One region of the Tardiphaga sp. OK246 genome, then DNA from elsewhere that is predicted to be linked to it. Evidence: predicted binding sites of a transcription regulator. Region 1 holds the regulator's gene; each other region holds the start of a gene.
The links. The regulator HrcA, encoded in region 1, represses chaperone genes, less so after heat shock. The targets are predictions, from matches to a motif close to GTTAGCACTCNCNNNNNGNGAGTGCTAAC.
Positions count from the first base shown of each region.

Region 2: the regulator HrcA is predicted to act here: its motif matches at 6,251-6,279, upstream of CHC01_RS01795 (co-chaperone GroES).
Region 3: the regulator HrcA is predicted to act here: its motif matches at 2,376-2,404, upstream of CHC01_RS14320 (co-chaperone GroES).

Region 1 covers NZ_FZOX01000001.1:1,082,566-1,092,587, reverse strand. Annotated here, with positions in the region: gene rsmI (16S rRNA (cytidine(1402)-2'-O)-methyltransferase) at 1-264, opposite strand, end outside; gene CHC01_RS05305 (penicillin-binding protein activator) at 489-1,703, shown strand; gene hemW (radical SAM family heme chaperone HemW) at 1,707-2,870, opposite strand; gene rdgB (RdgB/HAM1 family non-canonical purine NTP pyrophosphatase) at 2,857-3,492, opposite strand; gene rph (ribonuclease PH) at 3,528-4,250, opposite strand; gene hrcA (heat-inducible transcriptional repressor HrcA) at 4,404-5,492, shown strand; gene grpE (nucleotide exchange factor GrpE) at 5,598-6,194, shown strand; gene pncA (bifunctional nicotinamidase/pyrazinamidase) at 6,344-7,060, opposite strand; gene CHC01_RS05270 (hypothetical protein) at 7,146-8,090, opposite strand; gene dnaK (molecular chaperone DnaK) at 8,471-10,022, shown strand, end outside.
Region 2 covers NZ_FZOX01000001.1:363,244-373,265, reverse strand. Annotated here, with positions in the region: gene CHC01_RS01820 (ABC transporter ATP-binding protein/permease) at 1-7, opposite strand, end outside; gene CHC01_RS01815 (L-lactate permease) at 285-1,952, shown strand; gene CHC01_RS01810 (META domain-containing protein) at 2,121-2,516, shown strand; gene CHC01_RS01805 (hypothetical protein) at 2,652-3,860, opposite strand; gene groL (chaperonin GroEL) at 4,062-5,708, opposite strand; gene CHC01_RS01795 (co-chaperone GroES) at 5,864-6,160, opposite strand; gene CHC01_RS01790 (hypothetical protein) at 6,472-6,999, shown strand; gene CHC01_RS01785 (MFS transporter) at 7,047-8,255, shown strand; gene CHC01_RS01780 (protein phosphatase CheZ) at 8,285-9,058, opposite strand; gene CHC01_RS01775 (L,D-transpeptidase) at 9,355-10,022, shown strand, end outside.
Region 3 covers NZ_FZOX01000003.1:271,976-281,997, forward strand. Annotated here, with positions in the region: gene CHC01_RS33395 (hypothetical protein) at 10-147, opposite strand; partial or broken gene CHC01_RS14305 (dipeptidase) at 222-1,070, opposite strand; gene CHC01_RS14310 (cupin domain-containing protein) at 1,172-1,720, opposite strand; gene CHC01_RS14315 (usg protein) at 1,828-2,112, opposite strand; gene CHC01_RS14320 (co-chaperone GroES) at 2,532-2,849, shown strand; gene groL (chaperonin GroEL) at 2,892-4,535, shown strand; gene CHC01_RS14330 (hypothetical protein) at 4,688-5,179, shown strand; gene CHC01_RS14335 (ArsR/SmtB family transcription factor) at 5,471-5,806, opposite strand; gene CHC01_RS14340 (SDR family NAD(P)-dependent oxidoreductase) at 5,890-6,642, shown strand; gene CHC01_RS14345 (hypothetical protein) at 6,731-7,156, opposite strand; gene CHC01_RS14350 (transglutaminase domain-containing protein) at 7,212-8,039, opposite strand; gene CHC01_RS14355 (hypothetical protein) at 8,317-8,580, shown strand; gene CHC01_RS14360 (hypothetical protein) at 8,577-8,873, shown strand; gene CHC01_RS14370 (DUF1488 family protein) at 9,131-9,406, shown strand; gene CHC01_RS14375 (tetratricopeptide repeat protein) at 9,476-10,022, shown strand, end outside.

The DNA.
Region 1 (10,022 bases):
ATATTGCTTGAGTGTGCCGGTGATCCCGTAGCGCTCGGTCAGGCGGCGGGTGATGCGGGTGTCTTCGCAGGCGATAATATCGACCCCTGCCAGGGTCTCCAGCGCGCGCAGGGTGATGTCGCCAAGATTGCCGATTGGCGTGGCTACGAGATGCAGCCCCGGAACAGCTTTCGGTGCCATGAGCAAATGGCCGGAGACCGTGAAGGTCCGGGCCGATGGCGCCGCGGCGTCCGCAGGCGATGAGGAGAGGGGTGTTGCGCGCATGGCGACAATGTAGAGCGAATTGCGCCAAAGGGGGACAGCCGTTTTTCGGCGTTTGGCCGTGGTTCATTCCCGTCGTGCTAATCCGGCCGCGGTGACGGGGTATGCCGGACATAAAGCTTTTGTTTTGGTTAACTTATCGCCGACAATATGTCTGAATCCGCGCCTCACACTATATAGCGGGTGACGAGGCGGGCCGATCTGATGCGGCCGAAAGAAGAGAAGTGATGGCGGATCCGTTCGACCCCAAATCCGGGACCAAGGGCGCAACACGGCGGACGGCTGTCGGCCTGCTGCTGGGCGCGCCGCTGCTCGGGGCCTGCGCGGGTGTGCAATCGACGCTGACCAATGCGTTTGGCACCGGACCGACGGCGCCATCGGGACCGCCTGCCGGACCGGCGCAGCAGTCGCAAGCCATCGGCACCGGGGGCACGAAAGTCGGACTGATCCTGCCGCTGTCGGCTTCCGGCAATGCCGGCGTCGCCGCGCAGTCGATGAAGAACGCCGCCGAAATGGCGCTCACCGAATTCCAGAATCCCAGCATTCAACTGCTGATCAAGGACGACAATGGCAGTGCGCAGGGCGCGCAGCAGGCCGCCCAGCAGGCGCTCGACGAAGGATCCGAAATCATTCTCGGACCGTTGTTTGCGCTGTCAGTGCCGGCCACCGCGCAGCTCACGCGCGCGCGCAACGTGCCGGTGATCGCGTTCTCGACCGATTCCAGCGTCGCCGGCCGTGGTGTCTATTTGCTCAGCTTCCTGCCCGAGTCCGACGTCAATCGCATCGTCGATTACGCCGCGGGCACGGGCAAGCGCTCCTTTGCGGCGATGCTGCCCGAGAATGCCTATGGCAATGTGGTCGAAGTTGCGTTCAAGCAGGCCGTCGCGCGCAAGGGTGGCCGCGTCGTCGCTTTTGAGCGCTATGGTGCTGACCGCTCCAGCGCAGCACGCAACATTGCCGCATCCCTCACCGGCGCCGACGCGTTGTTCATTGCTGACGATGGCGACGCGGTTGTCGCAACGGCTGATGCCTTGACTGCGGCGGGTGCCAATCTGCGCAATGTGCAATTGCTCGGCACGGGCCTGTGGGACAATCCGCGCGTCTTCAACAGCGCGGCTTTGCAGGGCGGGCTCTATGCCGCGCCAGATCCTGCAGGGTTTCGTGCCTTTGCGGGCCGTTATCGCGCGAAATATGGCGGCGATCCCGTGCGTACCGCGACGCTCGCTTACGATGCGGTCGCGCTGGTCGCCGCTTTGGCGCGCACCCAAGGCGGACAGCGCTTCGCACCTGAAACGCTCACCAATCCATCCGGCTTTGCCGGCATCGATGGTCTGTTTCGTTTCCGCAGCGATGGCGGCAACGATCGCGGCCTCGCCGTGATGAAGGTTGCGTCGGGTGGTGGTCAGGCCGTGGCGGGCTCGCCGAAGAGTTTCGGGGCGTAGCGCCTACGCCGCCAGATCTGCCACGACAGCATCAAGCACAGGGAAGCCCTCCTGCGTCACGCGCAGGCGGCCGTTCTGCTCGACGACGATGGCGCCTTCCTCGCGCAGGATGGCGATGCGCTTCTCATCCAGCGCGCGGCCGGACAGCATCTGATAGCGCGCGGGATCGATGCCTTCGGCGAGGCGCAGGCCCATCAGCAGATATTCGTCGGCGCGTTCTTCGCTGTTGAGCAATTCATCCGACGTGACGCCGTGGCCGTTGTCTTCCACACGCATCACCCAGGCTTCCGGACGCTTCTCGGTGGCGATGGCATGTCTGACACCGTCGATGTCGAGGCGGCCATGGGCGCCAGGCCCGATGCCGGCATATTCCTGACCGCGCCAGTAGACGAGATTGTGCTTGCACTCCGCACCGGGGCGAGCGTGGTTGGAAATCTCGTAGAACGGCAGGCCCTGCTGTGCGCAGACTTCCTGCGTCACGTCATAAAGCGTGCGCGCGAGGCCCTCGTCGGGGGTCTTGAGCTTGCCGGCGGCGTGCAACCCGAAGAACGGCGTGCCTTCCTCGATGGTCAGCTGATACAGCGATAGATGCTCGGCGGCTTCCGAGATGGCGAGCTTGAGTTCGTCGATCCACATCTGCGGGGTCTGGTCGGGGCGCGCATAGATCAGATCGAACGAATACCGATCGAACGCGCTGCGCGCGATGGCCACAGCATCGAGTGCCTCGCGCGCCGTATGCAAACGTCCCAGTGATTTCAGCGACGCATCGTCAAGCGCTTGTACGCCGAGCGACACGCGGTTGACGCCGGCCTCGCGATAACCGCGAAAGCGCGTCGCTTCGACGGAGGTCGGGTTAGCTTCGAGTGATACTTCGACGTCGGAGGCAACGTTCCAGTATTTTCCGATCGAATCCAGAATCGCGCCGACGGTCTGCGGCTGCATCAGCGACGGCGTGCCGCCGCCGAGAAAGATCGACGTCACGGTGCGGCCTGGCGTGCGGGCAGCCGTGGTTTCGATCTCCCGTGCGAAGGCCCGCGCGAAACGTACTTCGTCGACGGCGTGATGACGGACGTGGCTGTTGAAGTCGCAATACGGGCACTTCGACAGGCAGAACGGCCAGTGCACATAGACGCCGAAAGCGTCCTGCTGTGCGTCAGCGGGGTTCAAGGCAGATCTCCGCGAGTTTCACGAATGCCCTGGCGCGATGCGACAAGCCCTCGCCGAGTGGCGGCAACCCGTGCTTCTCGACCGCGGTCATTTCGCCATAGGTGCGGGTGTGACCATCGGGCAGGAATGTCGGATCGTAGCCGAAGCCGGCAGTGCCGCGCGGCGGCCAGACCAGCGTGCCATGGGCGTGCGCTTCGACTTCCTCGAGATGACCGTCGGGCCAGGCCACGCACAGCGCCGAGACGAAATGCGCGGTTCGCTTGTCGGGTGTGGTCGCGCCGCGCTCCTGCAACAGGCGTTCGATCCGCGTCATCGCGCCGGTGAAGTCCTTGGACTCGCCGGCCCAGCGTGCCGAGAAGATGCCGGGTGCGCCGTCGAGGGCATCGACGACGAGGCCTGAATCATCCGCGAAGGCCGGCAATTGCGCGACATTGGCCGCGGCAATCGCCTTGATGGCGGCATTGGCCTTGAAGGTGTCGCCGGTCTCGTCGGGCTCGGCGAGGTCGAGTTCGCCGGCCGATACTGCTTCGATGCCATAGGGCGCCAGGAGATCGCGCATCTCGGCAAGCTTGCCGGGATTGTGGGTGGCGATGACGAGCTTCCCAGTGATTCGACGATGCATGATGCGAGTCTACGCCTGCTTGATGACTTGCGGAATCACGCGATGGCCATTTTCTGCAGTTCGACGAGGCGTCCGACGCCCTTTTGCGCCAGGGCCATCAGCTTCAGGAACTCGTCCTGCGTGAACGGCGTCTTCTCGGCGGTGCCCTGCACCTCGATGATGCGCCCGTCGCCGGTCATCACGAAATTGGCGTCGGTATCGGCTTCGGAATCCTCGGCATAGTCGAGATCAAGCACCGGGGTGCCCTGATAGATGCCGCAGGAAATCGCCGCAATATTGTCGCGCAGCACGTTGCCGACGCCGTTCTTGAACATGTTGCGGTTCTTCATCCACGAGATGCAGTCGGCCAGCGCAACCCATGCGCCGGTGATCGACGCCGTGCGGGTGCCGCCATCGGCCTGGATCACGTCGCAGTCGATGGTGATCTGGCGTTCGCCGAGCGCTTCGAGGTCGACGGCAGCGCGCAGCGAGCGGCCGATCAGGCGCTGGATCTCGACGGTGCGGCCGCCTTGCTTGCCGGATGCGGCTTCGCGGCGGGTGCGTTCCAGCGTGGCGCGGGGCAGCATGCCGTATTCGGCGGTGACCCAGCCGCGGCCCTGGCCCTTAAGCCATGGTGGCAGGCGCTCCTCCAGCGTGGCGGTCACCAGCACGTGGGTGTCACCGAATTTCACCATGCAGGAGCCTTCGGCATATTTGACCACGCCGCGTTCCAGCGACACGGCGCGCAGTTCATCGGGCGCACGACGGCTTGGCCGCATGAGAAAATCCTTCCAAATGTCCAGAGAGAGCCTGTTCGCGGTGCTTTTAGGGGGCACGGAGCGCAGCGGCAAGGGCAGGGCAGGTTCCACGCACGCAATGGTGCTTGTATCCGGGGGCTCGGGGCGACAGATTAGGTTCTCAAGGAGTACCCTGTGGCCCACCACGATCCGATCGGCCTGATTTCGCCGCATGCCGGGCTCGCCCAGCTCAATGAGCGATCGCGTGAGATCTTCCGGCAGATCGTCGAGAGCTATCTCGCCACCGGCGAACCTGTCGGTTCGCGCAACATTTCGCGCCTGATCACGGTTCCGCTGTCGCCGGCCTCGGTCCGCAACGTCATGTCGGACTTGGAGCAGCTCGGCCTGATCTATGCGCCGCATACCTCTGCAGGACGGCTGCCGACCGAACTCGGACTGCGGTTTTTTGTCGATGCCTTGATGCAGGTCGGTGACCTCACCGAGCCGGAGCGGCAATCGATCCAGCAGCAACTGTCTTCTGTGGGGCGCTCGCAGACGGTGGAGGCGGCGCTCGGCGAGGCGCTGACGCAGCTGTCCGGACTTACCCGCGCGGCGGCGGTGGTTCTGACCGCCAAGTCCAATGTGCGGCTGAAACACATCGAATTCGTCCGTTTAGAGCCCGAAAAGGCGCTGGTCGTGCTGGTTGCCGAGGATGGCCAGGTCGAAAACCGCGTGCTGACCCTGCCGCCGGGCGTGCCGTCGTCGGCGCTGAACGAGGCGTCTAACTTCCTCAATGCCCGGATTCGCGGCCGTACGCTGGCTGAGGCCCGGTTGGAACTGGAAACGGCACTGACCCAGAACCAGATCGAGCTCGATCAGCTGACCCAGAAGGTCATTGCCGCCGGCATTGCCAGCTGGTCGGGTGGCGAGAAGGACGATCGGCAGCTGATCGTGCGCGGCCAGGCCAATCTGCTTGAGGATCTTCATGCGCTGGAGGATCTTGAACGCGTTCGCCTCCTGTTCGACGATCTCGAAGCCAAGCGCGAGGTGATCGACCTTCTCGGTCGGGCGGAGACGGCCGAAGGTGTCCGCATCTTCATCGGCTCGGAAAATAAACTCTTCTCGCTGTCCGGCTCGTCCACGATCATTGCGCCCTATAGCGATGGCGCCGGCCATATTGTCGGCGTTCTCGGTGTCATTGGCCCGACCCGGCTGAACTATGCGCGGGTGATCCCGATGGTAGATTACGCGGCGCGCATCGTCAGCCGCATGCTCGGGGGCTGACAGATCGGCCGAATCCGGCCGGTTGCGCTTGATTTTCGGCGCTCAAACCCCGATATCCCGCTCAGCAATCCCACCATTTTGGCGTGTTTTTGAGAAGGCAGCGTGATGACTGATTCCAATGGGCAGAACGACAATCAGGACAAGACGGCAGCGGCCGCCGATCCGGTGGTCTCCAAGCCCTACATCATGCCGGACGATCCGGAACCGAATTCGGTCGAGGCCCTGACCAAGGAAGCCGCGGAATCGCGCGACAAGATGCTGCGCACGCTGGCGGAGATGGAAAATCTGCGCAAGCGGACCCAGAAGGAAGTTGCCGACGGCCGCACCTATGCGATCGCCAATTTTGCGCGCGAAGTGCTCGATATCGCCGACAGTCTGCAGCGTGCGCTGGATGCCGTGCCTGCCGACACCAAGGCCGCGGCCGATCCGGGCCTGAAGGCGCTCCTCGAAGGTGTCGAGCTTACCGAGCGTTCGCTGCTCAACACGCTGGAAAAGAACGGCGTGAAGAAGTTCGATCCGTCGGGCGAGAAGTTCGATCCGAATTTCCAGCAGGCGATGTACGAAGTGCCCGATGCTTCCGTGCCTGCGGGCACCGTCGTTCAGGTCGTGCAGGCCGGTTACACCATCGGCGAGCGCGTGCTGCGCCCAGCGCTGGTCGGTGTCTCGAAGGGCGGCGCCAAGGCCGCACCTGTTTCGGAGTAACAGAGCCTCTGGCTGCCATCACCCGCGAAAGCGGGTGATCCAGTACACGCCGGTCTCAGTGAGTGATCACAAGCGCCGGTGATTACTGGGTCGCCCGATCCAAGCGCGCAATTGCGTGCCAGGTCGGGCGATGACAATGAGAGTATGGGTCAAGCCGCCAGATCGCCCGACTGAATACGCTTCACGCCGGCCTTGTTCATGTCGGCCCAGGCTTTGGCCAGTGAGCCCTGCGTGTCGATGCCGCGGCAGGCATCTTCGACTACATAGACATCGAAACCTGCTTTTCGCGCATCGAGGGCGGACCACGCGACACAGAAGTCGGTGGCGAGGCCGGCGATAAATACGCGCTGCAATTTGCGGGCTTTCAGATAGGCGGCAAGACCGGTGGTGGTCTTTCCGTCAGCCTCGGTAAACGCCGAATAGCTGTCGACGTCCTTGTTGAAGCCCTTGCGCAGGATCAGCTCGGTATGCGGGATCGCGAGATCCTTCGACAGCGCAGCCCCTTCAGTGCCCTGCACGCAGTGATCCGGCCACAGCACCTGCTTGCCGTATTTCACGTCGGTGGTCTCAAACGGCTTCTTGCCGCTATGGCTGGACGCGAATGAGATATGGCCCGGCGTGTGCCAGTCCTGCGTCATCACCACATCGGCGAATTTCTTGGCGATGCCGTTGATGACCGGGACGACCTTGTCGCCGTCCTTCACCGCAAGGCTGCCACCGGGCAGGAAGCAATTCTGCACGTCGATCACCAGCAGGACGGATGTGCGATCGAGGCTGACCTTGCCAGCGGCGGATAGTGTTTTGGGAGCTAGGCTGGTCATGGCTAAGGCTCCAAGCCCCCCGAAAACCTGACGTCTGTTGAGCATCGCGAAATTCCCCGTACCGAATTGGCCAAGCAAATCAGGTCACGGGGAGCTCGTAAAGCGGGCCGTGAGGACGGCCGTGCGTTCTTTAGCGCGGCTCGATGCCGTCGCGCACGGCGCGGAAGCGCGGAAACGCCTTGGCCCAATCATCGCGCGGTGCGCTTGCAATAATGCGCATCGTGATTTTGCCGCCGCCGAAGCGCAGCCACTGCACAACGCTGACCGGCGTGTTGTTCTTGCCGCTGACGGCGTCGATACGGGTTTCCCAGCCTGCCATGCCGTCGATCCGCTGCGGCTCCGACATGGTGATGCGGCCTTCGCGCAGGCCCGGAATCGTGCCTGCTGCCTGCTGGGCAAAGCGGCCGCGATCTTCGGTCTTTTCAGGTGCCGAGGCCAGGCTGCCGATCACCATGAAAGGGCTCGTTTCGATGCTGTTCTCGTCGCTCGAGTCGGCCAGCAATAGCGCGGCACCCGGCGCCAGCGTGCGGACGGTCTTGAAGTCGCTCATTTCCGAGACCTTGAACGGCATCAGACCGAGTTGTTCTGCCAGCGGGACTTCCTTACGGACCACGGCGGATGAGAGCATCTGGCGCACCGCGTCGTCGGTGTAGATTTTCTGGGCGTTTTCCGGGACTTGCACGGCGACATAGCCGGAGAAGGTCCCGCCGCCGACGATCATCGAATAGCGCCTGACATTGCCGGTCGCGTCCTTGGCATTCTCGATCGTGTAGAAGGCCTTTCCGGCCGTGGTCTCGATGCTCTCGGGCTTCGCGGCCATACCCGCCGGATTGGCCTTGAACGCGGTCTCAACCTCGTTGAAGGCGGCGGCCGGCAGTTCGGTTACAAGCACTTTGACGCCCTGATCGGATGTCTCGAAGCCGACAAAGGTCTTTGCCGGGGCGAGGCCGACCAGCGGGGCCAGACCCACGCGGACCCCCGGCGGGAAAATCGGATCGGCCGCCAAAGCGGGGCGGTGGGCGACCGAAATGGCCGTCAGCATGGTCAAGGCGAACAGGGGCGCAGCATGTTTCATGAAAAATCTACTGGGTTTGCATTGAGGCTGTTCGATGGTGCGGGGCTCCGGCCTTGGTCGCCGCGCGCCCGGTCGGAAAGGGCTTTCACGGTTGCCCTGTTCCGCCAACAGATCAAGCCATAAATCCGTTCCCGGCGCCGTCCGCGCCCATCCGTCGCGTATTGGCGAAACAACCGCCAAGGGTCTGTTTCACCAAATATTAATTTCGCGCACCGGTCGTGTTTTCATGGGTCTGGAGCGTGCCAGATGCCTTGCGGCCACCACCCCCCCTCCTATATGAGGCCTACCGTCGCAATATCGCGAATAGTTGATGTTTGGGGGTTGGGAGCGGGGTGCCGTCAGGGCCCAGCCAACCTGCCGCAGAAAAAGGATATGAGAGCATGGGAAAGGTCATCGGTATCGACCTCGGTACGACGAATTCCTGCGTCGCCGTCATGGATGGCAAAACGCCGAAGGTCATCGAGAACGCAGAAGGCATGCGGACCACGCCGTCCATCGTGGCTTTTACCGATGATGGCGAGCGCCTCGTCGGCCAGCCGGCCAAGCGCCAGGCAGTTACCAATCCCGAGCGCACCATTTTCGCGGTGAAGCGTCTGATCGGCCGCCGCTATGACGATCCGACCGTCGAGAAGGACAAGAAGCTCGTCCCCTACAAGATTGCCAAAGGTGGCAATGGCGACGCCTGGGTCGAAGTCGACGGTAAAACCTATTCGCCCTCGCAGATCTCTGCCTTCACGCTGCAGAAGATGAAGGAGACCGCGGAGGCTCATCTCGGCCAGAAGGTCGAGCAGGCCGTCATCACCGTGCCCGCTTACTTCAACGACGCCCAGCGTCAGGCCACCAAGGATGCCGGCAAGATCGCTGGTCTCGAAGTGCTGCGCATCATCAACGAGCCGACTGCGGCTGCGCTCGCTTACGGCCTCGACAAGTCGAAGTCCGGCACCATCGCGGTGTATGACCTCGGCGGCGGCACCTTCGACGTCTCGATCCTTGAGATCGGCGACGGCGTGTTCGAAGTGAAGTCCACCAACGGCGACACGTTCCTCGGCGGTGAAGACTTCGACATGCGTCTGGTCGGCTACCTCGCCGACGAGTTCAAGAAAGAGCAGGGCATCGACCTGCGCAACGACAAGCTGGCTCTGCAGCGCCTGAAGGAAGCTGCTGAAAAAGCGAAGATCGAACTGTCGTCGACGACCCAGACCGAAATCAACCTGCCGTTCATCACGGCGGATGCCTCCGGTCCGAAGCATCTGACGTTGAAGCTGACCCGCGCCAAGTTCGAAGCGCTGGTCGACGATCTCGTGCAGAAGACCATCGAGCCTTGCCGCAAGGCGCTCAAGGATGCGGGCCTCACCGCCGGTGAAATCGGCGAAGTGGTTCTGGTCGGCGGCATGATCCGCATGCCCAAGATCCAGGAAGTCGTGAAGCAGTTCTTCGGCAAGGAGCCCCACAAGGGCGTCAACCCGGACGAAGTCGTGGCCATCGGCGCCGCCATTCAGGCCGGCGTGCTGCAGGGCGACGTCAAGGACGTGCTGCTGCTCGACGTGACCCCGCTGTCGCTGGGCATCGAGACGCTGGGTGGCGTGTTCACCCGGATCATCGAGCGCAACACGACGATCCCGACCAAGAAGAGCCAGGTGTTCTCGACGGCCGAAGACAACCAGAACGCCGTTACCATCCGGGTCTTCCAGGGTGAGCGCGAAATGGCGGCCGACAACAAGCCGCTCGGCCAGTTCGACCTGATGGGCATTCCGCCGGCTCCGCGCGGCATGCCGCAGGTCGAGGTGACCTTCGACATCGACGCCAACGGCATCGTCAACGTGTCGGCGAAGGACAAGGCGACCAACAAGGAACAGCAGATCCGGATCCAGGCATCCGGCGGTCTGTCCGAGTCCGACATCCAGAAGATGGTCAAGGATGCCGAAGCCAACG
Region 2 (10,022 bases), 720 kb from region 1:
TATTCACAGGTCGTCTCCGGGAGGAGGGCTCTAAGCCCTTAAGATCAAAAATGAATTCCAGCGTTTAGACTAAAGTAGCTGGTTTGATGGCCTGCGGCACCTTGTCGCGAAACTGTGATTCACCCTAGCATGACGAAAAGCGAGGCATGGGGGCCTCGCATTCGCGTAGCCTATGGGCGCTATCGGCTTTGACCGATCGTGGATGCCCTCGCAAGTGAACAATCAGCAATTTGCCGATCGATAACGATCGCGCCGCTGCAATAATATAAAGGGGGAAAACGGCCATGTGGAATCAGGTCTACAATCCATTCAATAGCTCGACGATCTCGACGCTTGTGGCCGCGATACCGGTGGTCGTCCTGCTGGTGCTGATCGCCACCAACAAGGTCAAGGCACATATCGCTGCGATCATTGCGCTGGTGCTCGCCAATCTTGTGGCGATCTACGCATTCACGATGCCCGCCAATATGTCGCTTCGCGCATCGGCGCTCGGCGTCGTCACCGGCTTCTTCCCGATCGGCTGGATCGTTCTCAACGTCATCTTCATGTATCGCCTCACGGTCGATAGCGGCCGCTTCGAGGTACTGCAACGCGCCATCGGCGGCGTCACTAATGACCGCCGCCTGCAGATCCTGCTGATCGCGTTTTCGTTCGGCGCGTTCTTCGAAGGCGCGTCGGGGTTCGGTACGCCGGTCGCCGTCACCGGCGCCGTGCTGATCGGTCTCGGCTTCTCGCCGCTGGCTGCGTCCGGCCTGTCTCTGATCGCCAATACTGCGCCTGTTGCCTATGGCGCACTCGGCACGCCGATCCAGGGCCTCGCCACCGTCACCGGCTTCGACCCCTTCATCCTGGGCGCGATGGTCGGCCGGCAGTTGCCGATCTTCTCCATGATCGTCCCGTTCTGGGTGGTCTGGGCCTTTGCCGGCTGGAAGGGCATGAAGGAAGTCTGGCCTGCCATCCTCGTTACCGCGCTCTCCTTCGCGATCCCGCAATTCGTGATCTCGAACTTCATCAATCCGTGGATCGTCGACATCGGCGCCTCGCTGATCTCGATGGGCGCGTTGATCCTGTTCCTGAAGGTCTGGCAGCCCAAGACGATCTGGACCTCGGCTGCGCTGCGCCAGCACGACGATTCCGCGTCGACCGTGCCGCCGGTGAAACCGATGAGCACGGAGAAGCTGACCTCGGCTCAGGTCTGGAGCGCGCTGACGCCATGGATCATCCTCTGCGTCATCCTGCTGGTCTGGGGCACCAACTGGTTCAAGGGGATCGTCAACCCGATCTTCTCCTGGAATTTTCCAGTGCCTGAACTGCACAACATGATCAACAAGGTGCCGCCGGTGGCCGCCAAGCCGACGCCGGAAGGCGCGGTGTTCGCGTTCACTTACGTTTCCTATACCGGCAGCGGCATGTTGCTGGCTGCGATCATCTCCGGCTTCATCATGGGCTTTTCGCCTGCGAAGATGATTGTGGAATATGGCCGCACCATCAAGATCTGTGCCTACTCGCTGATCACCATCTCGGCGATGCTGGCCATCGGCACGCTCACGCGTCTGTCGGGTGTCGACGCGACGCTCGGTCTGGCCTTCGCTGCCACCGGCGTGCTGTACCCGTTCTTCGGCACACTGCTTGGCTGGCTCGGCGTGGCGCTCACCGGTTCGGATACCGCATCGAACGTGCTGTTTGGCAACCTGCAGAGGATCACGTCCGAACAGCTCGGTCTGTCGCCGATCCTTATGAGCGCGGCGAACTCGTCCGGCGGCGTGATGGGCAAGATGATCGACGCGCAATCGATCGTTGTGGCCTCCACCGCAACCAACTGGTTCGGGCATGAGGGCACGATCCTGCGCTTCGTGTTCTGGCACTCGATCGTGCTGGCCTGCATGGTCGGCCTGTTCGTGATGCTACAGGCCTATGTCTATCCGTTCACGTTGATGGTCCTGGCGCCGTAGGGTGCACGCAACGAACCAATGACGAATCCCCGCGGCTGCAAGGCCGCGGGGATTTTTCGTTGTCGCGCCATATTGTTTCCCGACGGTTCTGGTCAACCATCGCGGCCGCGCGTAGAACCGCGGCCATTGTCGCCATCCACGATCACGCCGAGAATTCTTATGACTGCCATGACCACTTTGCTGCGGGCCGCTATTGCCGGTGCGGCGTTTCTGATTGTCGTCCCTGCGCATGCCGCCGAAGAGTTTCCATTCGGCATGGAAATGACTCTGGATGCACAGCGTCAGCCCGGCTCGAAGCGGATTCCCAATCTGGAAATCGGCGAGGCCGGCGAGGCGCGGGTGGAGTTGTGGTGCAAGGGCGGCAAGGGGCAGTTCTCGGTCGCTGGCAACACCGTCGTCTTCGTCGCCGGCGCGATGGAGAGCCGCAGTTGCTCGGACGCACAGGCCGCGATGGACGATCAGTTGATCGCCGATCTCGGCGGGGCCACCAACTGGCAGCGGCGCGGTGATGCAGTGACGTTCGTCGGGCCGAAGTCGCTGCGGTTTCGGCTGAATACGAACTAGAGCGGCTCGCGTAGGATGGGTAGAGCGCAGCGAAACCCATCGCTTTCGACGATTTTGGTTGATGGGTTTCGCGAAGGCGCTCTACCCATCCTACGCTTCGGCATTGCTAACGACGGCTGAGCAGAATGCTGTCACTCACTTCCAGTTCGAATTATCTGCATCCCAACGCTGTGCCTTGAACTCCGCCGCGACAGCTGCAACCGCGCCGTTGTCGTCGCGCGGATCGCTCTCTTCATCGGCCGTCGGCGAATCCGCGAGAGCCAGCTTCGCACCCGAGTTCTCATCCGCGGTCGTTACTGACGGCGTGCTGACCCAAAGGATCAGCTTATCCGTCGTGCCGGGCTTGTCGGGAGCGATGATCGCGTTGACCTCGACCGTCTCCGTCAATTCGAGCGCGGGCAGAACCTGACTCGGGCGCTTGAAGGTCAGCTTGAGCTTTCCGGTCTCATCATCCCATGAGCTGGCCGCAGGTTTGCCCGACATGGTCCTGGCGAGCACATTCGCCAGCGCCGTAGCAACCTTGTCGCGATTGATCTTGTCGCCATCGCGCCAGTCGGTGGCCGCAAAGCGTACGGTACGATCCATGTCGATAGCGCCCGTGGTCCAGCCGACATTGACGACGCCGGGATAGGTCTTGGTTTTGGCGACGAAAGCCGCAGCGCGTTCCGGATCGATGGCGAGGCTGATGACCTGCTCGCCGGCGCGGAGCGCATCGCACGACACGGTCAGACTGTTCAACGCGACTTCGACATTCTGCCCGCGCAGCGTGCGGACGAAATCGAGTGCGGCTTCGAGCTTGATCTTCACCGCGATCGCTTCGGGTGACACTTCGGTGAAATCCTTCGGCGCGGGCGCGATATTGTCGTCGGTGGACTGATTGTCCTGGAATTCCTTCTCGCTCTGATCGGAATTGTCCGAGGAGGTCACGTTGTTGTTGGTCTGACCGACCGAGATCTGTCCCTTGAATTCGAATGTGTCTCCCGTCGGCCGGCGGTTCAGCTTGATGGTCACCGGCAGCTTGTCGACCTGGGTCTGCGTTGCGCCGGTCAACGTCGAACCGCTGACCGTGAGATTGGCGACGAAGCGATCCTTGCGGTCGCTGCCCTTCTCGGCGGGATAGCAGACATCAAGCGTCGCGGCCGTGACGGCCTTGCCCTGCCGCGTCTCCCGGAGGATCACGTCGGCATTGCCGTTCATGACGCCGTCGATCGAGGTGAAATAGCGCGTCTCGGGGCCTGCCGGCTGGCTCTTCGGCGCGGCTTTCACCTGCGCGAAAGCGTGGTGGACGGTCCCAACCGAGGCGGTGACCGTAAGGCCGAGCAGACAAAGATGAAGCGCGCGCATTTCAAAAGTCCCTGGACGTTATCGACGTGTCTCCGGGCGGATTTATCTGATTCCGCCCATGCGAGATTAATCACGGGATTGAATCAGAACCGCGACCAAGGCGAAAGGCCATAAGTCGCAAGCACGATGCGTGGCAGGCAAAAAAGAAGGCCGCCCGGAGGCGGCCTTCGATCACAATGCAGTTGAGCGTGAAAGCAGGGCTTAGAAGCCCATTCCGCCCATGCCACCCATACCGCCGCCACCGCCCGGCATCGCCGGTGCAGCTTCCTTCGGCAGTTCGGCGACCATGGCTTCGGTGGTGACCAGCAGCCCGGCCACCGAGGCCGCGTCCTGCAGTGCAGTACGCACCACCTTGGCCGGATCGATGATGCCCTTGGCGACCATGTCGACATAGGTTTCGGTCTGCGCGTCGAAGCCGAAGGTCTCGGACTTCTCGTCCAGGATCTTGCCGACCACGATCGAACCTTCAACGCCGGCGTTTTCGGCGATCTGGCGGATTGGAGCTTCCAGCGCCTTCAGCACGATGTTGATACCGGCCTGCACATCGGCGTTCTCGTTGGTGAGACGGCCGACGGCCTTCTTGGCACGCAGCAGCGCAGTGCCGCCACCGGGGACGATGCCTTCCTGAACGGCCGCGCGGGTCGCGTTCAGCGCGTCATCCACGCGATCCTTCTTTTCCTTCACTTCGACTTCGGTCGCGCCGCCGACGCGGATGACGGCAACGCCGCCAGCCAGCTTGGCCAGACGCTCCTGCAGCTTCTCACGATCATAGTCCGAGGTGGTTTCCTCGATCTGTGCCTTGATCTGATTGACGCGGGCCTCGATCGCCGGCTTCTTGCCAGCGCCGTTGACGACGGTGGTGTTTTCCTTGTCGATCACGACCTTCTTGGCGCGGCCGAGCATGGCGAGCGTGACGCTTTCCAGCTTCATGCCGAGATCTTCCGAGACGAGCTGACCGCCGGTCAGGATTGCAAGGTCTTCCAGCATCGCCTTGCGGCGATCGCCGAAGCCCGGTGCCTTGACGGCAGCAACCTTGAGGCCGCCGCGCAGGCGGTTGACGACGAGGGTGGCGAGGGCTTCGCCTTCGACGTCTTCAGCAATGATCAGGAGCGGCTTGCCCGACTGCACCACGGCTTCGAGCACCGGCAGCATGGCCTGCAGGCTGGAGATCTTCTTCTCGACGAGCAGGACGTACACGTCCTCGAGCTCGGCGGTCATCTTCTCGGCATTGGTGACGAAGTAGGGCGACAGATAGCCGCGATCGAACTTCATGCCCTCGACGATGTCGACTTCGGTCTCGAGCGACTTGTTCTCTTCAACCGTGATGACGCCTTCGTTGCCGACCTTCTGCATTGCCTGAGCGATCATCTTGCCGATGGCAGCGTCGCCGTTGGCGGAGATGGTACCGACCTGGGCGACTTCGGCCGAAGACGCAACCGGCTTGGCGCGCTTGGTGATGTCCTTGATGACGGCGGCGACGGCGATATCGATGCCGCGCTTGAGGTCCATCGGGTTCATGCCGGCAGCAACCGACTTGGCGCCTTCACGGACGATGGCCTGGGCCAGCACGGTGGCGGTGGTGGTGCCGTCGCCTGCGGTGTCGTTGGTCTTCGAGGCGACTTCGCGCAGCATCTGCGCGCCCATGTTCTCGAACTTGTCCTCGAGCTCGATCTCCTTGGCGACGGTGACGCCGTCCTTGGTGATACGCGGAGCGCCGAACGACTTCTCGATCACGACATTGCGGCCCTTCGGACCGAGCGTGACCTTGACGGCGTTGGCGAGAATGTCGACGCCGCGCAGCATGCGATCGCGCGCGTCTCCGGAGAATTTAACGTCTTTGGCTGCCATGTGATGGTGCTCCAAGTGATGGGAATTTGAAACTAAAACGCTGTCATGGCCGGGCTTGACCCGGCCATCCACGCCTTGCCGAGCTTGCGGCCTAGACGTGGATCACCGGGACAAGCCCGGTGACGACGGCGTGTGGGGAGGCTGAAGCGAGTCGCTTAGGCGATCACGCCCATGATGTCCGACTCCTTCATGATGAGGAGTTCTTCGCCGTCGAGTTTGATCTCGGTGCCCGACCACTTGCCGAACAGAACCTTGTCGCCGACCTTGATGTCGATCGGGATCAGCTTGCCGGCTTCGTCGCGGCCACCGGGGCCGACGCCGACGACTTCGCCTTCAGACGGCTTTTCCTTGGCGCTGTCCGGGATGATGATGCCGCCCTTGGTCTTCTCGTCGGCGACGATGCGCTTGACGACGACGCGGTCGTGCAGCGGGCGGAATTTGGTCTTGGCCATGGGAGTGTCCCTTTAGGGTTTGCGATTTCGTTGCCATCTCGGAGGCGGGCGGGAATCCAGCCGGAACGCTCAAGGCGGCCGGCTCATTCCCTTAGCAATCGCGCTCCGGGAGTGCTAATTGAGCGTCCGGGAAATATGGCCAGACGCTTTTTGAGTCAAGCGAGGCCTTAAGGCCTTGGTGAGGCCAATATAGGATGATCTGGAAACCATAATGGAGAGTCGGCGTAATTCTGCCGACCTCATTGCGCCGTCAGGTGTTTTGCGCTTGGCTGCCGGGACGGGCAGCCGGGGAATTTGCTCTAGGGGATAATATGATCAGGTCACGCTACGCCCGCACGGTTGCCCATCTGGCGATCGTTTCAACTTTGGCGCTGTCATTGGGCGGGTGCGGCACGTCTGGTGGATTGGGCGGGTTCAGCTTTGGGAACTCGCAGCCGACACCGCCGCCGGAGCCCCCGCCGGCGCCGGAACTGCCAGCCTCGATCCGCTCGGAAGAACTCGTCGGCCGCTGGGGTCTGGCGTCCTACATGAATCCCAACGATCGCGTTCGCACAGAGAATGCCGCGCGCGGCCAGTGCAAGCAGCCCTATATCATCGGCCAGGGCGCCACCGGCGGGGTCATCATGCATCTTGCCGACGAGGCGACGCCGCAGGAACTGCGCCTCAAGGGCTCGCCGAGCGGCAAGAACTATATCGGCCCGCCCGGTCCCGCCGGTGGTGAGAAGGATCGCGAGATCGTCTCCTTCGACGGTCGGATTCTCGTCACACGCTTCATCGACAAGGACGCTGCGGTTCGCTACGGCAACATGGTCTATGTCCGTTGCGCACCCAAGGCCTGACCTGAGGCGTAAGGCGGATCCCGCCACTCCCTTGAAGACGTGAGCCCATGCACCGATTGCGCGACCTTGTTTTCGGACCGGGCCGCGCGGTCCTTGTGCTGGCATTCACCCAGATCCTGACCTGGGGCATCCTGATCTATCCACCGGTGCTGACCATGCCACATGTCACGGCGGCGCATGGCTGGTCGCTGGCCTTCGGCATGGCGGGCTTTTCGCTGGGGCTGATCGTATCGGGACTGCTGTCGCCGGTGGTTGGTGGATTGATCGACCGCCACGGCGGCAATGTCGTCATGGCATCGGGCGCGTTGGCCGGTGCCTTGGGTCTCGCTCTATTTTCAGTCGCCGATCATCCCGCGACCTATCTGGCCTGCTGGCTGTTGCTCGGCGCTGCAATGTCGGCGTCGCTCTACGATCCCGCCTTCGCCACGCTGACGCGCATCTTCGGTGCCTCGGCGCGGCGGCAGATCACCTTCGTGACCTTTGCAGGCGGCTTCGCCTCGACGGTCGGCTGGCCGGCGACCCATCTTCTGCTTGAGGCTGTCGGCTGGCGCGGGACGTATCTGACCTTCGCAGCAATCTTCGCCTTTGTCGTTGCGCCGCTTCATGCTTTTGCATTGCCGCGCCACGTCGCCGTCGTGCCGCTGCCCGTGGCGGATGCCGTTGTCGTCCCCCAACAGGCAACCCAGCGCCCGGAAGGCTGGCCGTTCATCCTGCTGGCGGCGGCTTTTTCGCTTTACAGCTTCATTCTGTCGGGCGTGACCTCGAACCTGCTGGCGCTGCTGGAGCGCGGCGGGCTCAGTGCTGCAACGGCGGTGACCATCGGTGCGATGTTCGGACCGGCGCAAGTGGCATCGCGGCTGGCAGACTTCATGCTGGCGGGGCGCACCCATCCGCTGTGGATCGCGCGCGGGGCGGTGGTGCTGGTGGTGTCGGCCTTCGCGATGCTGGCCTTTGCGGGAATTTCGTTTCCGCTGGCGGCCTTGTTCGCTATCGGCTTCGGCGCGGCCAATGGCGTCATGACCATCGCGCGCGGTGCGCTGCCGCTTCTGATGTTCGGTCCGGTCGGATATGGCCGCGTCATCGGCCGCATCGCGCGGCCGGCTTTGTTCGTGCAGGCCTTCGCGCCATTCGTGGTGGCTTCCGCAGTCGAGACGCTGTCCGACCGCATGGTGCTGCTGCTTGGGACCGTGCTGGCACTCGCGGTGCTGCTCTGTTTCGTGATGATAAAAACGCCGGGCATTGCTGCCCGGCGTTAAACGATCTCTAACTGTGGTCGAAAATTATCTTAGCCGAACAGCGCGTCGATATCGTCCTGCGAAGCATGGCCGACGTCGCCGTCCAGTTTCGGACCATTCAGCAGCTTGTCGTCTTCGCTACGGTCGTCGACCTTGGCCGGCGCATGCGCCTTGATCTCATCGACGCCACCCCAGATGTCCATCATCGCAGTAATGCGGTTTTCGATGAACTTCATCGTGGTCATCACCTTGCTGATGCGCTGGCCGGTGAGGTCCTGGAAGTTACAGGCTTCGAAGATCGCGACGACGTTATCGCCGATCTCTTCCAGCATCTGCTTCTGCTGATCGGGTGAGGTCACCTTGCCGAGCGCTGTCGATGCATTATCGATGGCTTCGGCTGCGGCGAGAATCTGCTGCGTGGCTTCTTCGGTGCCGCCGACGACGGCGCCAAGTTCACCGTTGACCTTCGCCATTTCGTCGCCTTCGAAGCTCTTGCCGTGAAGAACTGCGATTTCCATCTTGGTGCGGGTAATGGCGTCGTGGATCAGATCGAGTTCGATCTTGAGCTTTTCGCACTGCTCGATCTGAGCGCGATAGGTTGCCAGCAGCGCCTGCGCTTCCGCAACCTGCTGATCGGCGGCGGCGCCGACCTGATCTGTCACGGCGTTACGGGCCGGCGCTCCCATCTGCGCGCGGATCGCGCGGAGCTCAGCCATGATTTCGCGATGCATCGGCATAGGCTCGCTGCTGCCCACCACTTCATTGGGCATAGGCGCGGTACCGAAAACTTCTTCAATGCGAAATCGCTTGCGACGAACAGACATCAGGTCCCCCAACGTTCAATCAATCCCCCGTTCGTATACCCATGAGTTTAACGTGAAGTTCACGCGGGAACATCGCACCTATCACCGATAATCGCTGCGCAAACTGTTAGTTAACCATGGGGCTTTCGCGTTCATTCAAAATAAACGCTACCAAATAGAACTGCGCCGTTTGACGACGTGGTGAATCCAAACGGCGATTGTGTTTACCAAACCGAGGCGATTTTAACCTTAAGTCGGAGTGTGCAAAGCGCTTCTCAGGTGAGAACGCGCACGACGAAACAGTGCAGAGTACGTCGATGTTCAAAAAGTTCTCTCTCACGCTTCTTGCCAGCGCATCTTTCATCGCAGCTGGATCGCATCAGACGCTTGCGGTGGAAGCCGCGGCGCAATTCGCCGAGCCTCCGGTGGTCTATGCGCAGCAGCCGCAGCGCCCGATGCAGCGCACGGCCTATGCCGAACGCTCGCGCATGGGCGGCGGCTTCATCGAGTTTCTGTTCAGCGATGGTCCGGCGCAGCAGGGCCAGCGTTATCAGCAACAGCCGGACTACTCTTACGAGCAGCGGCGTTCGCTGCTGCCGCCGATGGATCCGCAACAGCGCGTCTATCAGCAGGAAGAGACGGCAGATGCCGCACGCCCCGCGCTCGATCCCAAGTATCAGCCGCAGCTGGTCGAGTATCAGGGCAGCGAAAGCGCCGGAACCATCGTTGTCGATACGCCGAACAAGTTCCTGTTCCTGGTACAAGGTGGCGGCAAGGCGATGCGCTATGGCATCGGCGTCGGCCGGCCGGGCTTCACCTGGTCCGGCGTAAAGACGATCACCGCGAAGAAGGAATGGCCGTCGTGGACGCCGCCGAAGGAAATGCTGGCGCGCCGTCCTGACCTGCCGCGTTACATGGAAGGCGGTCCGGAGAATCCGCTCGGCGCGCGCGCGATGTATCTCGGTTCGACCCTGTATCGTATTCA
Region 3 (10,022 bases), on a different contig from region 1:
CAGCGCCGGTCAGCCGATCGTCCGCTGCAGCAGATCGAGCCAGTTGCCCGCGCCGAGCTTGCCGAGCAGCGTCTCGGAATAGCCCTTGGCGCCCAAGGCCACGAACAGCACCTGCAGGCCCGCGGCGGAGTCGATGGCCTCGGGCACCACCGCGCCGTCGAATCCGATCCCAGCCCGACATGATCCTCGCCCAGCTTCTCCAGCAGATAGTCGATCTGCTGCACCATCAGCTCGATGCCGGTGTCGGGCCGCATGCTGCCGTCGGGGCGCAGGAAGCAGGTCGCGAAATTCAGGCCGACCATGCCGCCGGTGTCGCGGATCGCGGCGAGCTGCCTGTCGGTGAGATTGCGCGGCGACGGGCACAGCGCATGGGCATTGGAATGGGTCGCCACCAGCGGCGCCTTCGACAGCCGCGCCACATCCCAAAAACCCTTCTCGGTGATGTGCGACAGGTCGACCAGAATCTTCAGGTCATTGCAGGCGCCGATCAACCGCTCGCCGGCCGCGGTGAGACCGTCGCCGAGATCCGGCCCGGACGGGAAGTGAAACGGCACGCCATGGCCGAAGATGTTGGTCCGGCTCCACACCGGCCCGATCGACCGCAACCCCGCCGCATAGAGAACGTCGAGGAATCTGAGCTCGGCGTCGATGGCCTCCGCGCCTTCCAGATGGACCACCACGGCCAGCGCCTTGCGCTCAATGGCGGACCGGATTTCGGCGGTGGTGGTGCAGATCGCCACCGCGCCTGCGGAAGCGCGTTCGAGCTGCAGCAGGATGGCCAGTTCGGCGACGACGGAATTGCGCGCCTCGTCCATCGTCAGCGGCTCGGGGAGCGGCACGGCGTAGCGTCCGCCCGTCATCTGAGCCATGAATCCCGATGACGCCTGAGCTGCCGGCGAATACAGCGCGAACAGCCCGCCGACGAATGCGCCGGCCTTCGCCTTCGGCAGGTCGATGTGACCGGCGGCTTCCCCGGTCAGGAAGTCGGATACCGGATCGTGCGATTGCGATTTGTACAGCCGCAGCAGCACATCGTTGTGACCGTCGAAAACCGGAACGGATGCAGTCATGAGATACTCGTTGAGGGCCAGGGCAGCGACGGGCTCAGCATAGCTGATTCAACGCCACTGCGACGCGCGAACAAGGCACGCGTCGCATTTCCGCACGCGAACTACCGGACTTCCACCGTCTTGAACTCCGCCGGAAGGATCACTTCCAGCAGTTCGCAATTGTCGGAGTAATCACGGATCAGATGCCTGATGCGTGGCGGCTGGGTCCAGCATGACCCCTGACGCATGGTCATCTCGCCCTCGCCTTCCATATAGGCCTTCACCCAGCCGTTCAGCACATAGACCAGCTGAAACTCGGCATCGTGATAGTGAAGCTTGGAGACCTCTTTCGGATCGCAAGGTCCGATCAGCCGGATGACATGCGCATGCGCCAAACCGCCGGTCGCAGCGGCAACGCCGAGATCGCGATACTTTGCGTAGGCACGCAGGCCGTCGCCGAGAAATGCTTCTTCCTGATAGTGACTGATCGCGACGCGCTGCTTGCGGCGCTGGCCGGGTTTCGCCGCGGCCTTGGCGACAGCTTTTGTACTCGCCTTGGCCGGCTTGCTAACCGCGAACTTCTTTGCTGCTTTCGCTACCGCCCGTGTTGCAGGCTTCTTCGTCGCAGCCGTTTTCGCCGCGCTCTTTGACGTTCGCTTCAGCTTCGCCATGTCGTGTTTCCCACCCGGCGCAATGCCAAACAAACGGCCAGCGCGTCCGGGAACCTAGCTGTAGTTCAGCACAGCGGCAATTCATCCGGCGCGTTGAGAGGCGCGGACTAGTGCAACCGGAAGACGCCATCCACGGCACGAAGCTCGGCCGGCTTGATCAGTTTCGAATGCGCGACGGTGACCGCAAAGAGCGGGCCATCGAGCTTCTCCTGCCAGAAATCCAGGAAATCCTTCAGCGCGGGGAACTTCGGAAACAAATCATAGTTCTGCCAGACGTAGGTCTGCAGCAGCGAGGGGTGATCGGGCATGCGGTAGAGAATCTGCGCCGTCGTCAGTCCGTAGCCAAGCACCTGCTTCCTGAAATCGTCAGAAACTGCATTTCTCGAGACCATGTTCAACCTCCATGGACAGAGCGCATTCGGCTAAGTGGATTCCGGTTTGACGTCGAACTTCGCTCTGCTCTCCTGTGACCGTGCTGACTGCAGCGAACCGGCTTCCACTTCGCCCATGACAACACGATGCATGAAATGTGACGCAAGCAACGTCCTCATCACAAGCTTAAAAGTTTAATAATGGGTTGAAAGCCGAATGTTAGCAGCCACTTACCGTGGATGCTAACGGATTCGAGAACCGGTATCGGAGGGTCTTAACCAATTCTGGCACCCGTCATATTTGAGTGCCAAAATATTTGGTAAAGACCCTTGCCGGTGGGGAACGTTCGGCCTATGTCCGGACCAGCTGCGCTGGCACTTGTTGGCTCAGACTGCCAATTTAAATTTCTCAAGCATCTACAGAAACTTAGGAGGACTGCATGAAATTCCGTCCGCTTCACGATCGCGTTGTGGTCAAGCGTATCGACGCCGAAGAGAAGTCCGCTGGCGGCATCATCATTCCGGATAGCGCCAAAGAGAAGCCCTCCCAGGGCGAGATCGTCTCCGTCGGCCCGGGCGGCCGCGACGAAGCCGGCAAGCTGATCCCGATCGATCTGAAGGTCGGCGAGCGCGTGCTGTTCGGCAAGTGGTCGGGCACCGAGGTCAAGATCGATGGTCAGGACCTGCTGATCATGAAGGAAAGCGACATCATGGGCGTCCTCGAAGGTGCCGCTCCCGCCAAGAAGAAGGCCGCTTAAGCGCCTTTTCCCCACCCATCCTGATTTTCAAGGAAGCAAAACATGTCAGCTAAAGAAGTGAAATTCGGCGTTGATGCCCGCGACAAGATGCTGCGCGGCGTCGACATTCTCGCCAACGCCGTGAAGGTGACGCTCGGTCCGAAGGGCCGCAACGTCGTGATCGACAAGTCGTTCGGCGCGCCCCGCATCACCAAGGACGGCGTCACCGTCGCCAAGGAAATCGAGCTCGACGACAAGTTCGAGAACATGGGCGCCCAGATGGTGCGCGAAGTGGCCTCGAAGTCGGCCGACGCAGCCGGCGACGGCACCACCACTGCTACCGTGCTCGCCCAGGCGATCGTCCGTGAAGGCGCCAAGTCGGTTGCTGCCGGCATGAACCCGATGGATCTGAAGCGCGGCATCGACCTGGCTGTGGAAGCCGTGGTTGCTGACCTCGTCAAGAACTCCAAGAAGGTCACCTCGAACGACGAAATCGCTCAGGTCGGCACCATCTCGGCGAACGGCGACGCAGAAATCGGCAAATTCCTCGCCGACGCGATGAAGAAGGTCGGCAACGAGGGCGTCATCACGGTTGAAGAAGCCAAGTCGCTCGAAACCGAACTCGACGTCGTCGAAGGCATGCAGTTCGACCGCGGCTACATCTCGCCCTACTTCGTCACCAACGCCGACAAGATGCGCGTTGAATTCGACGACGCCTACATCCTGATCAACGAGAAGAAGCTCTCCTCGCTGAACGAGATGCTGCCGCTGCTCGAAGCTGTCGTGCAGACCGGCAAGCCGCTCGTCATCGTCGCGGAAGACGTCGAAGGCGAAGCTCTCGCCACCCTCGTCGTCAACCGTCTGCGTGGCGGCCTCAAGGTTGCTGCCGTCAAGGCACCGGGCTTCGGCGATCGCCGCAAGGCCATGCTGCAGGACATCGCGATCCTGACCGGCGGCCAGGCGATCTCGGAAGATCTCGGCATCAAGCTCGAGAACGTCACGCTCGCCATGCTCGGCCGCGCCAAGAAGGTGATGATCGACAAGGAAAACTCCACCATCGTCAACGGCGCCGGCAAGAAGGCCGACATCGAAGCACGCGTGGCGCAGATCAAGGCGCAGATCGAAGAAACCACTTCGGACTACGACCGTGAGAAGCTGCAGGAGCGTCTCGCCAAGCTGGCTGGCGGCGTTGCCGTCATCCGCGTCGGCGGCGCGACCGAAGTCGAAGTGAAGGAGCGCAAGGACCGCGTTGATGACGCGATGCATGCGACCCGCGCTGCGGTTGAAGAAGGCATCGTCCCCGGCGGCGGCGTCGCTCTGCTCCGCGCTTCGGAACAGCTGAAGAAGATCAAGACCGCGAACGACGACCAGAAGACCGGCGTCGAGATCGTCCGCAAGGCCCTGTCGGCTCCGGCTCGCCAGATCGCCATCAACGCAGGCGAAGACGGTTCGGTCATCGTCGGCAAGGTCCTCGAGACCGCGACCTACAGCTACGGCTTCGACTCGCAGACCGGCACCTACGGCGACATGCTCAAGAAGGGCATTATCGATCCGACCAAGGTTGTCCGTGCAGCGATCCAGAACGCAGCTTCGGTTGCCGGCCTGCTGATCACCACGGAAGCCATGGTTGCCGAACTGCCCAAGAAGGGCGGCGCAGGCGGCGGCGGCATGCCTCCGGGCGGCGGCATGGGCGGCATGGACTTCTAAGTCCAACGCTTCAAGCAACTATCAGAATGCAGAACCCCGGCAGCGATGCCGGGGTTTTTGTTTAGGGCTGGTCATCGCAGACAATCGCGGAAGCCATTGCGGGTTGCGTGGCTACGGATCGTCTACTTGGTGGAAGCATCAGGGAAATAATCATGCGCATACTCATCGCTCTTTCTTTCATCGGCCTCAGCACCGCCGCGCATTCAGCTGCACGCAGCGTCTTTGAGAGTGCCAAGCACGTGTATGCGGTGATGGATTTGCGACAGAATCTTTTGAGTGAATGCGCAAAACAGGATCCGGCGAACACGGGCAAATACAACGCCGAGACTACCCGCTACCGACAGCGGACCAAGGTGCTGAGCGAAAAGGTGCGACAGCTTATCGTCGCCGAAGTGCCATCGACTCCGCCGGAGCAGAGCATAGGGGTCATCGCAAAATGGTCGGAAAGTGAATCGCGGCGCAATCTGAATTTTCAGCTTCAGCCGCAGCACCGTGCGCAATTCATGCAGAAATGCAGCTACATCATCGATCCCGATAACCGCCCGCGATCCAACGCCGCCAAGGCGCAGCACAACCAGATCATGGGTCTTCCCGAGGATGAATGGCCAGCCGATGTCCGCGTGATTAACGCATGGAAGCCATAGCGACCGCATCCCTTGGGCAACGCTTGCTGTGTGTTCTGTGCAGACGACAAAAGTCGTAGCACCAATCACCGATTTCTCATCGCAGCGCTATGTGTCCCGCCGCACTGTCATATGCCGTGGACCTGTCTGCACCATGCGCACGGTTGTCCGTCACGGGCCAATGGGCCGCTGCGTCGTGACCAAGACGCGGGTCTACCGTTAAGACGCGATCTCCGTCCGCAGTCTGAGGACTTCAGCTCGATCATGGCATTCAAAGCCTGGCAGTGATGCCGGGCATTTTTGTTGGCTGCGTCAGGCAACTGCCGCCGCGGACGGCTCGACGGAGCACGCCAGGATCGCCATCAACAGCCCGGGAAACCGCGCTTCGATATCGGCCGCCCGCACTGCGTTTTGATGCTCGACGCCCTTTTTGCTGGTCTGGATCAGGCCGGCCTCGCGCAACACGCGAAAATGGTTCGACAAAGTGGACTTGGCGATGGTCGGACATGGCGACGCCGCCGTGCAGGACAGGCAACCGCTCTCCTGCAGCAAGCCCCGGACGATCTGCAGCCGAATGGGATCAGCCAGCGCCGAGAGCACGCCGGCCAGCGTGATGTCCTTGGTCGCGGGGTGAACGAACTGAACCATAAAAAAGATATAGACGCCCCCTTGCGCTGGTTCAATAGTCCCATACTTCCGAACTATTGAAGCATCCAAGAGGGATCACGACCATGACCAAGACATTCGAAGGCAAAGTTGCGCTGGTGACCGGCGGCTCCAAGGGCATCGGCGCTGAAATCGCTATTCAGCTCGCCGCCGAGGGCGCTGCCGTCGCCGTCAATTACGCATCCAGCAAGAAAGGCGCCGACGAGGTCGTCGCGAAGATCACCGCCAAGGGCGGCAAGGCCATCGCGGTGCACGGCAATCTCGCCGAGCCGGACGGCGCCAAATCGGTGGTGGCCGAGACCGTCAAGGCGTTCGGGCCGATCGACGTTCTCGTCAACAATGCGGGCGTCTATGAATTCGCCCCTCTCGACAGCATTACGCCGGAGCACTTCCACAAACATTTCGATCTGAACGTGCTCGGGCTGCTGCTCGTCTCGCAGGAAGCGGCCAGACACTTCAACGCCAACGGCGGCAGCATCGTCAACATCTCATCGGGCGTCTCTACGATTACCCCACCGGGCTCGGCGGTCTACACCGCGACCAAGGCGTCGGTCGATGCGATCACGTCGGTGCTGGCGAAGGAGCTCGCGCCGCGCAAGATCCGCGTCAACGCCGTCAATCCTGGCATGATCGCGACCGAGGGCGTGGTGTCAGCCGGATTCCATGAAGGCGACATGCGCAAGTGGATCGAATCCGCCACGCCGATGGGCCGCATCGGCAAGGTCGAGGAAATAGCTTCCGTCGTCGCATTCCTCGCTTCTGATGCTGCATCTTACGTGACGGGCGAAACACTGCACGCCACCGGCGGCTTCAGGTAACCCACGCGCTCTGCTCAACAGTCTATCCGACATAGGCCAAGGGCGGTGCAATCAGCACCGCCCTTGCGAGGCCAGATCTCTCCTTGCCTCAATCATCATCACCGGCGGCCGGCGGCATCTGCGGCATAGACGGTGTCTGCATGCGATCCGCCGCTGATGGCTTCATGCGTTCGCGTGACGGAGCTTGCCCACGCATCATCTGAGCCTGATCGTGCTCGATCTGCGGAAAGAACACATCATAGCAAGCGCGGCTCAATCGCGGTCCTGCGCTGCGCAAGCAATTTTCTACCCGCCCCTCATCCGGCATTGCCGATGTACAGAGGCGAAACGCATCGGGCGTGCAGGCTTCGCGCTGTGCCTCCGTGCCGCTGCCCAAAGCCGCGACGCTGGAACCCGCAATCAATGCCACGGCGGTCGTCAGGCTTGTCAGAGTGTTTGCCATCGGTCCTGTCCTTACGAAGTTATGACAGGTGAAATTCTCAGTGGCGCGCTCGGTTCCTTCCTGGCCGCTCACATGCTGCTGAAAATGCAGGCTTAAGCGGGTGTAACGACAGTGCCGACAAAGCGAGTCAGTTGACCGCCTGCGTGCTTTCGTCGATCTCGTCGGTCCACACCTTGAAACTCACCAGCGTGTTCGGCCCAAAAGTTTGCGTGATCGGCACATCCGCGGCATCGCGGCCCTGCGCGATCAACACGCGTCCGATGCGCGGGATGTTGTTGCGGGCGTCAAACGTATACCAGCGGCCGCCGATATAGGCTTCGAACCAGCCGGCGAAATCGCCGTCGGCCCATGGCTTCGGCATACCGATGTCACCGAGATAGCCGGTGCAGTAGCGCGCGGGGATGTTCATGCAGCGACAGAACGTGATGGCCAGATGCGCGTAGTCGCGGCAGACGCCCTTCCCCTCGTTGTAAGCGTCCCAGGCGGTCTTGGTCGCGCGTGCGTGCTCGTAACCGAACTGAATATGGTTATGCACGAAATCGCAGATTGCCTGCACGCGTGCCCAGCCAGGCACAGTCTTCTCGAACAGCTGCCAGGCGACGTCCGACAGCCGATCCGTCTCGCAGTAACGGCTACCGAGCAGATAGACGATCGTCTCGGCCGGCAGATCCTCTACCGCGTGCTGGATGGCTGACGGCACGATAACGTCCGGCTTGCCGCTATCGTTGACGATCCCGTCGGCTTTGAACGTGATGCGGCCCGTCGGCGCAACAATGCGGCTGCACCAGTTGCCAAAGCCATCCCGATAGGGCGTGATCGGAACTGAGGGATTTATCGTGAGATAGTCCGGCACCACCACGTCGGAGGCACGCGTGAAGTGCATGCCCATCACGATCATGACAGGCGTCGGCTGCGGGAAATCATAGATCATCTCGTAGCCAACACGGATCTTCATGCAAAACACCTCATCCCGGCAAATCGTTGATTTCAAAAGCGAGACATCGCAAGCGTTGCACATTGCGCGACGATCTTGCGAGAAAAACCCAGCACAAGCGTCGACCAGAATGTCATCGATGTCAGATACATCCTCGAAATGGCGACAAAACGTCCAATAACAAGACAATCATAGCGAAATTCGACGAAACACCGGATCGCTCAAAGAAATCGATGGCTAATGTCTGTGAATAGGCGCACGCTGAATGGATGCCGGATCTCAGCAGCGACATGCGCGCGTGACCACGAGATCGCGCCGTGAGACCGTTACTTTCAAGCATCCTTTCCAGTTGAAGGGCCTTGGTCGTTTGATCCCGGCAGGGTCGTATGACGTCATCACCGATGAGGAGATGATCGAGGGACTGTCCTTCGCCAGCTATCGGCGCACGGCGACCATGATGATCGTGCCCGGTGCACCACCCCATACAAGTTCCATGGAGATGATCTCCATTGGGTCGCTTGAGCTGGCAGATGCGCAGCGCATCGATGCGAGCGCACCATGACCGACACTCCCGTCGAGCTGGATAGCCGCCGCGGCATGGCGGCACAGAAAGCTACCGATATCCGGCGCAGTCTCGCCGAAGTCGAATCCAATGCCGCAGCACTGCGTGAGCGGCAGCTGGCACTCGAAGAGCAGTTACTGACCACGCCGGCCACCACATGGCCTGAGGCTGCAGCGAAGGCGCGCTACGTCCTCAATCTCTACGGCGCATCGCTCAGCGCACAGGATACCCAGCACCGCGATCTAATCGCCATCGTTCTGGACGATTTTACGCGGCTTGCCGCCAACGACTGATCCCATCATTACGCAGGTCGCAGCGATCCCGCAGCAGCCAGCGCTCAACCGAAAGCATCCTCATGCAGAACCTCTTGCACCGTCACGTTCAAGTCGCAGAATCTCTCCGCCTCGGCGTCGAGTCCGGCTGGTACAGCACCAAGATCAGCGGAACCTTTGTTACGGGCCCACATCCCACCGAGGCCGAATGCTTGCGCAAGATCGCTGAACTCAACCCTGTTGTGCCAAAGCGCAAGGCCTAACGCGGGAAGACGACGATGGCGCTTACACACGGTGTTTTCCAAAGCTTCGAATATAATCGCATGGTTGTCCTGTTCTCGATGATGAATGACGCGACCGAAGTCACCTGCGCGATCAGCACCAGCGCGATGGACGAGCTTGAAAAGGCGAAACGCACCAAGCCCGAACAACGCGAGGAGCAGTTCGTCCGGCTGCGCGATCGCATCGAGGCCTGCGCAGCGCGCAAATTCGCGAACGCCGAATTTGAGGGCAAGCCGCCCGGTATCGTGCTGCGCAGCATCGATTTCCGGTAGCCTCTCCCACCATTGAACCCTTCCTCCTCGCGGTGTGACCAACGCCTGTCACACGCGAGAGGTCGAGCCATGCGCCACTTTCCAAGCCTGAACCGTTGCGCCATCCGCGTCCTGTTCGCTGCCATGCTGGCGAGCGCAGCAATGCCGATCGCGCAAGCTGCCGCCGACGATGCACAGCAATGTACCGATGCCTCCGGCGTCCTGGCGATCGCGGCCTGCGACCGCGCCATCGCGTCAGGCAACTACCGCGGCCGCCAGCTTGCTGAGCTGCATTTCAACCGCGCCTTCGAATATAATGAACGGCACGAGAGCGGCCCTGCCATGGCCGCTTTCGATGAAGCCATCCGCCTGAACCCGGATTATGCCCGCGCCTATTTCATGCGCGGAAATCTCTGGCTCGCCCGCGGCGATAACGACCGCGCCATCAGCGACTTCAGCGTGGCGCTCGGTCTCGATCCCAACAATACCGATGCCTATGTCAATCGCGGTGTCGCCTGGTACGCCAAGGACGATAACGACCGCGCTATTGCCGACTACGACATGGCGATCCGTCTCAATCCGCAGGAAGGCGGCGCCTATAGCAATCGCGGCGGCGCCTGGCTGGTGAAGGGCGATC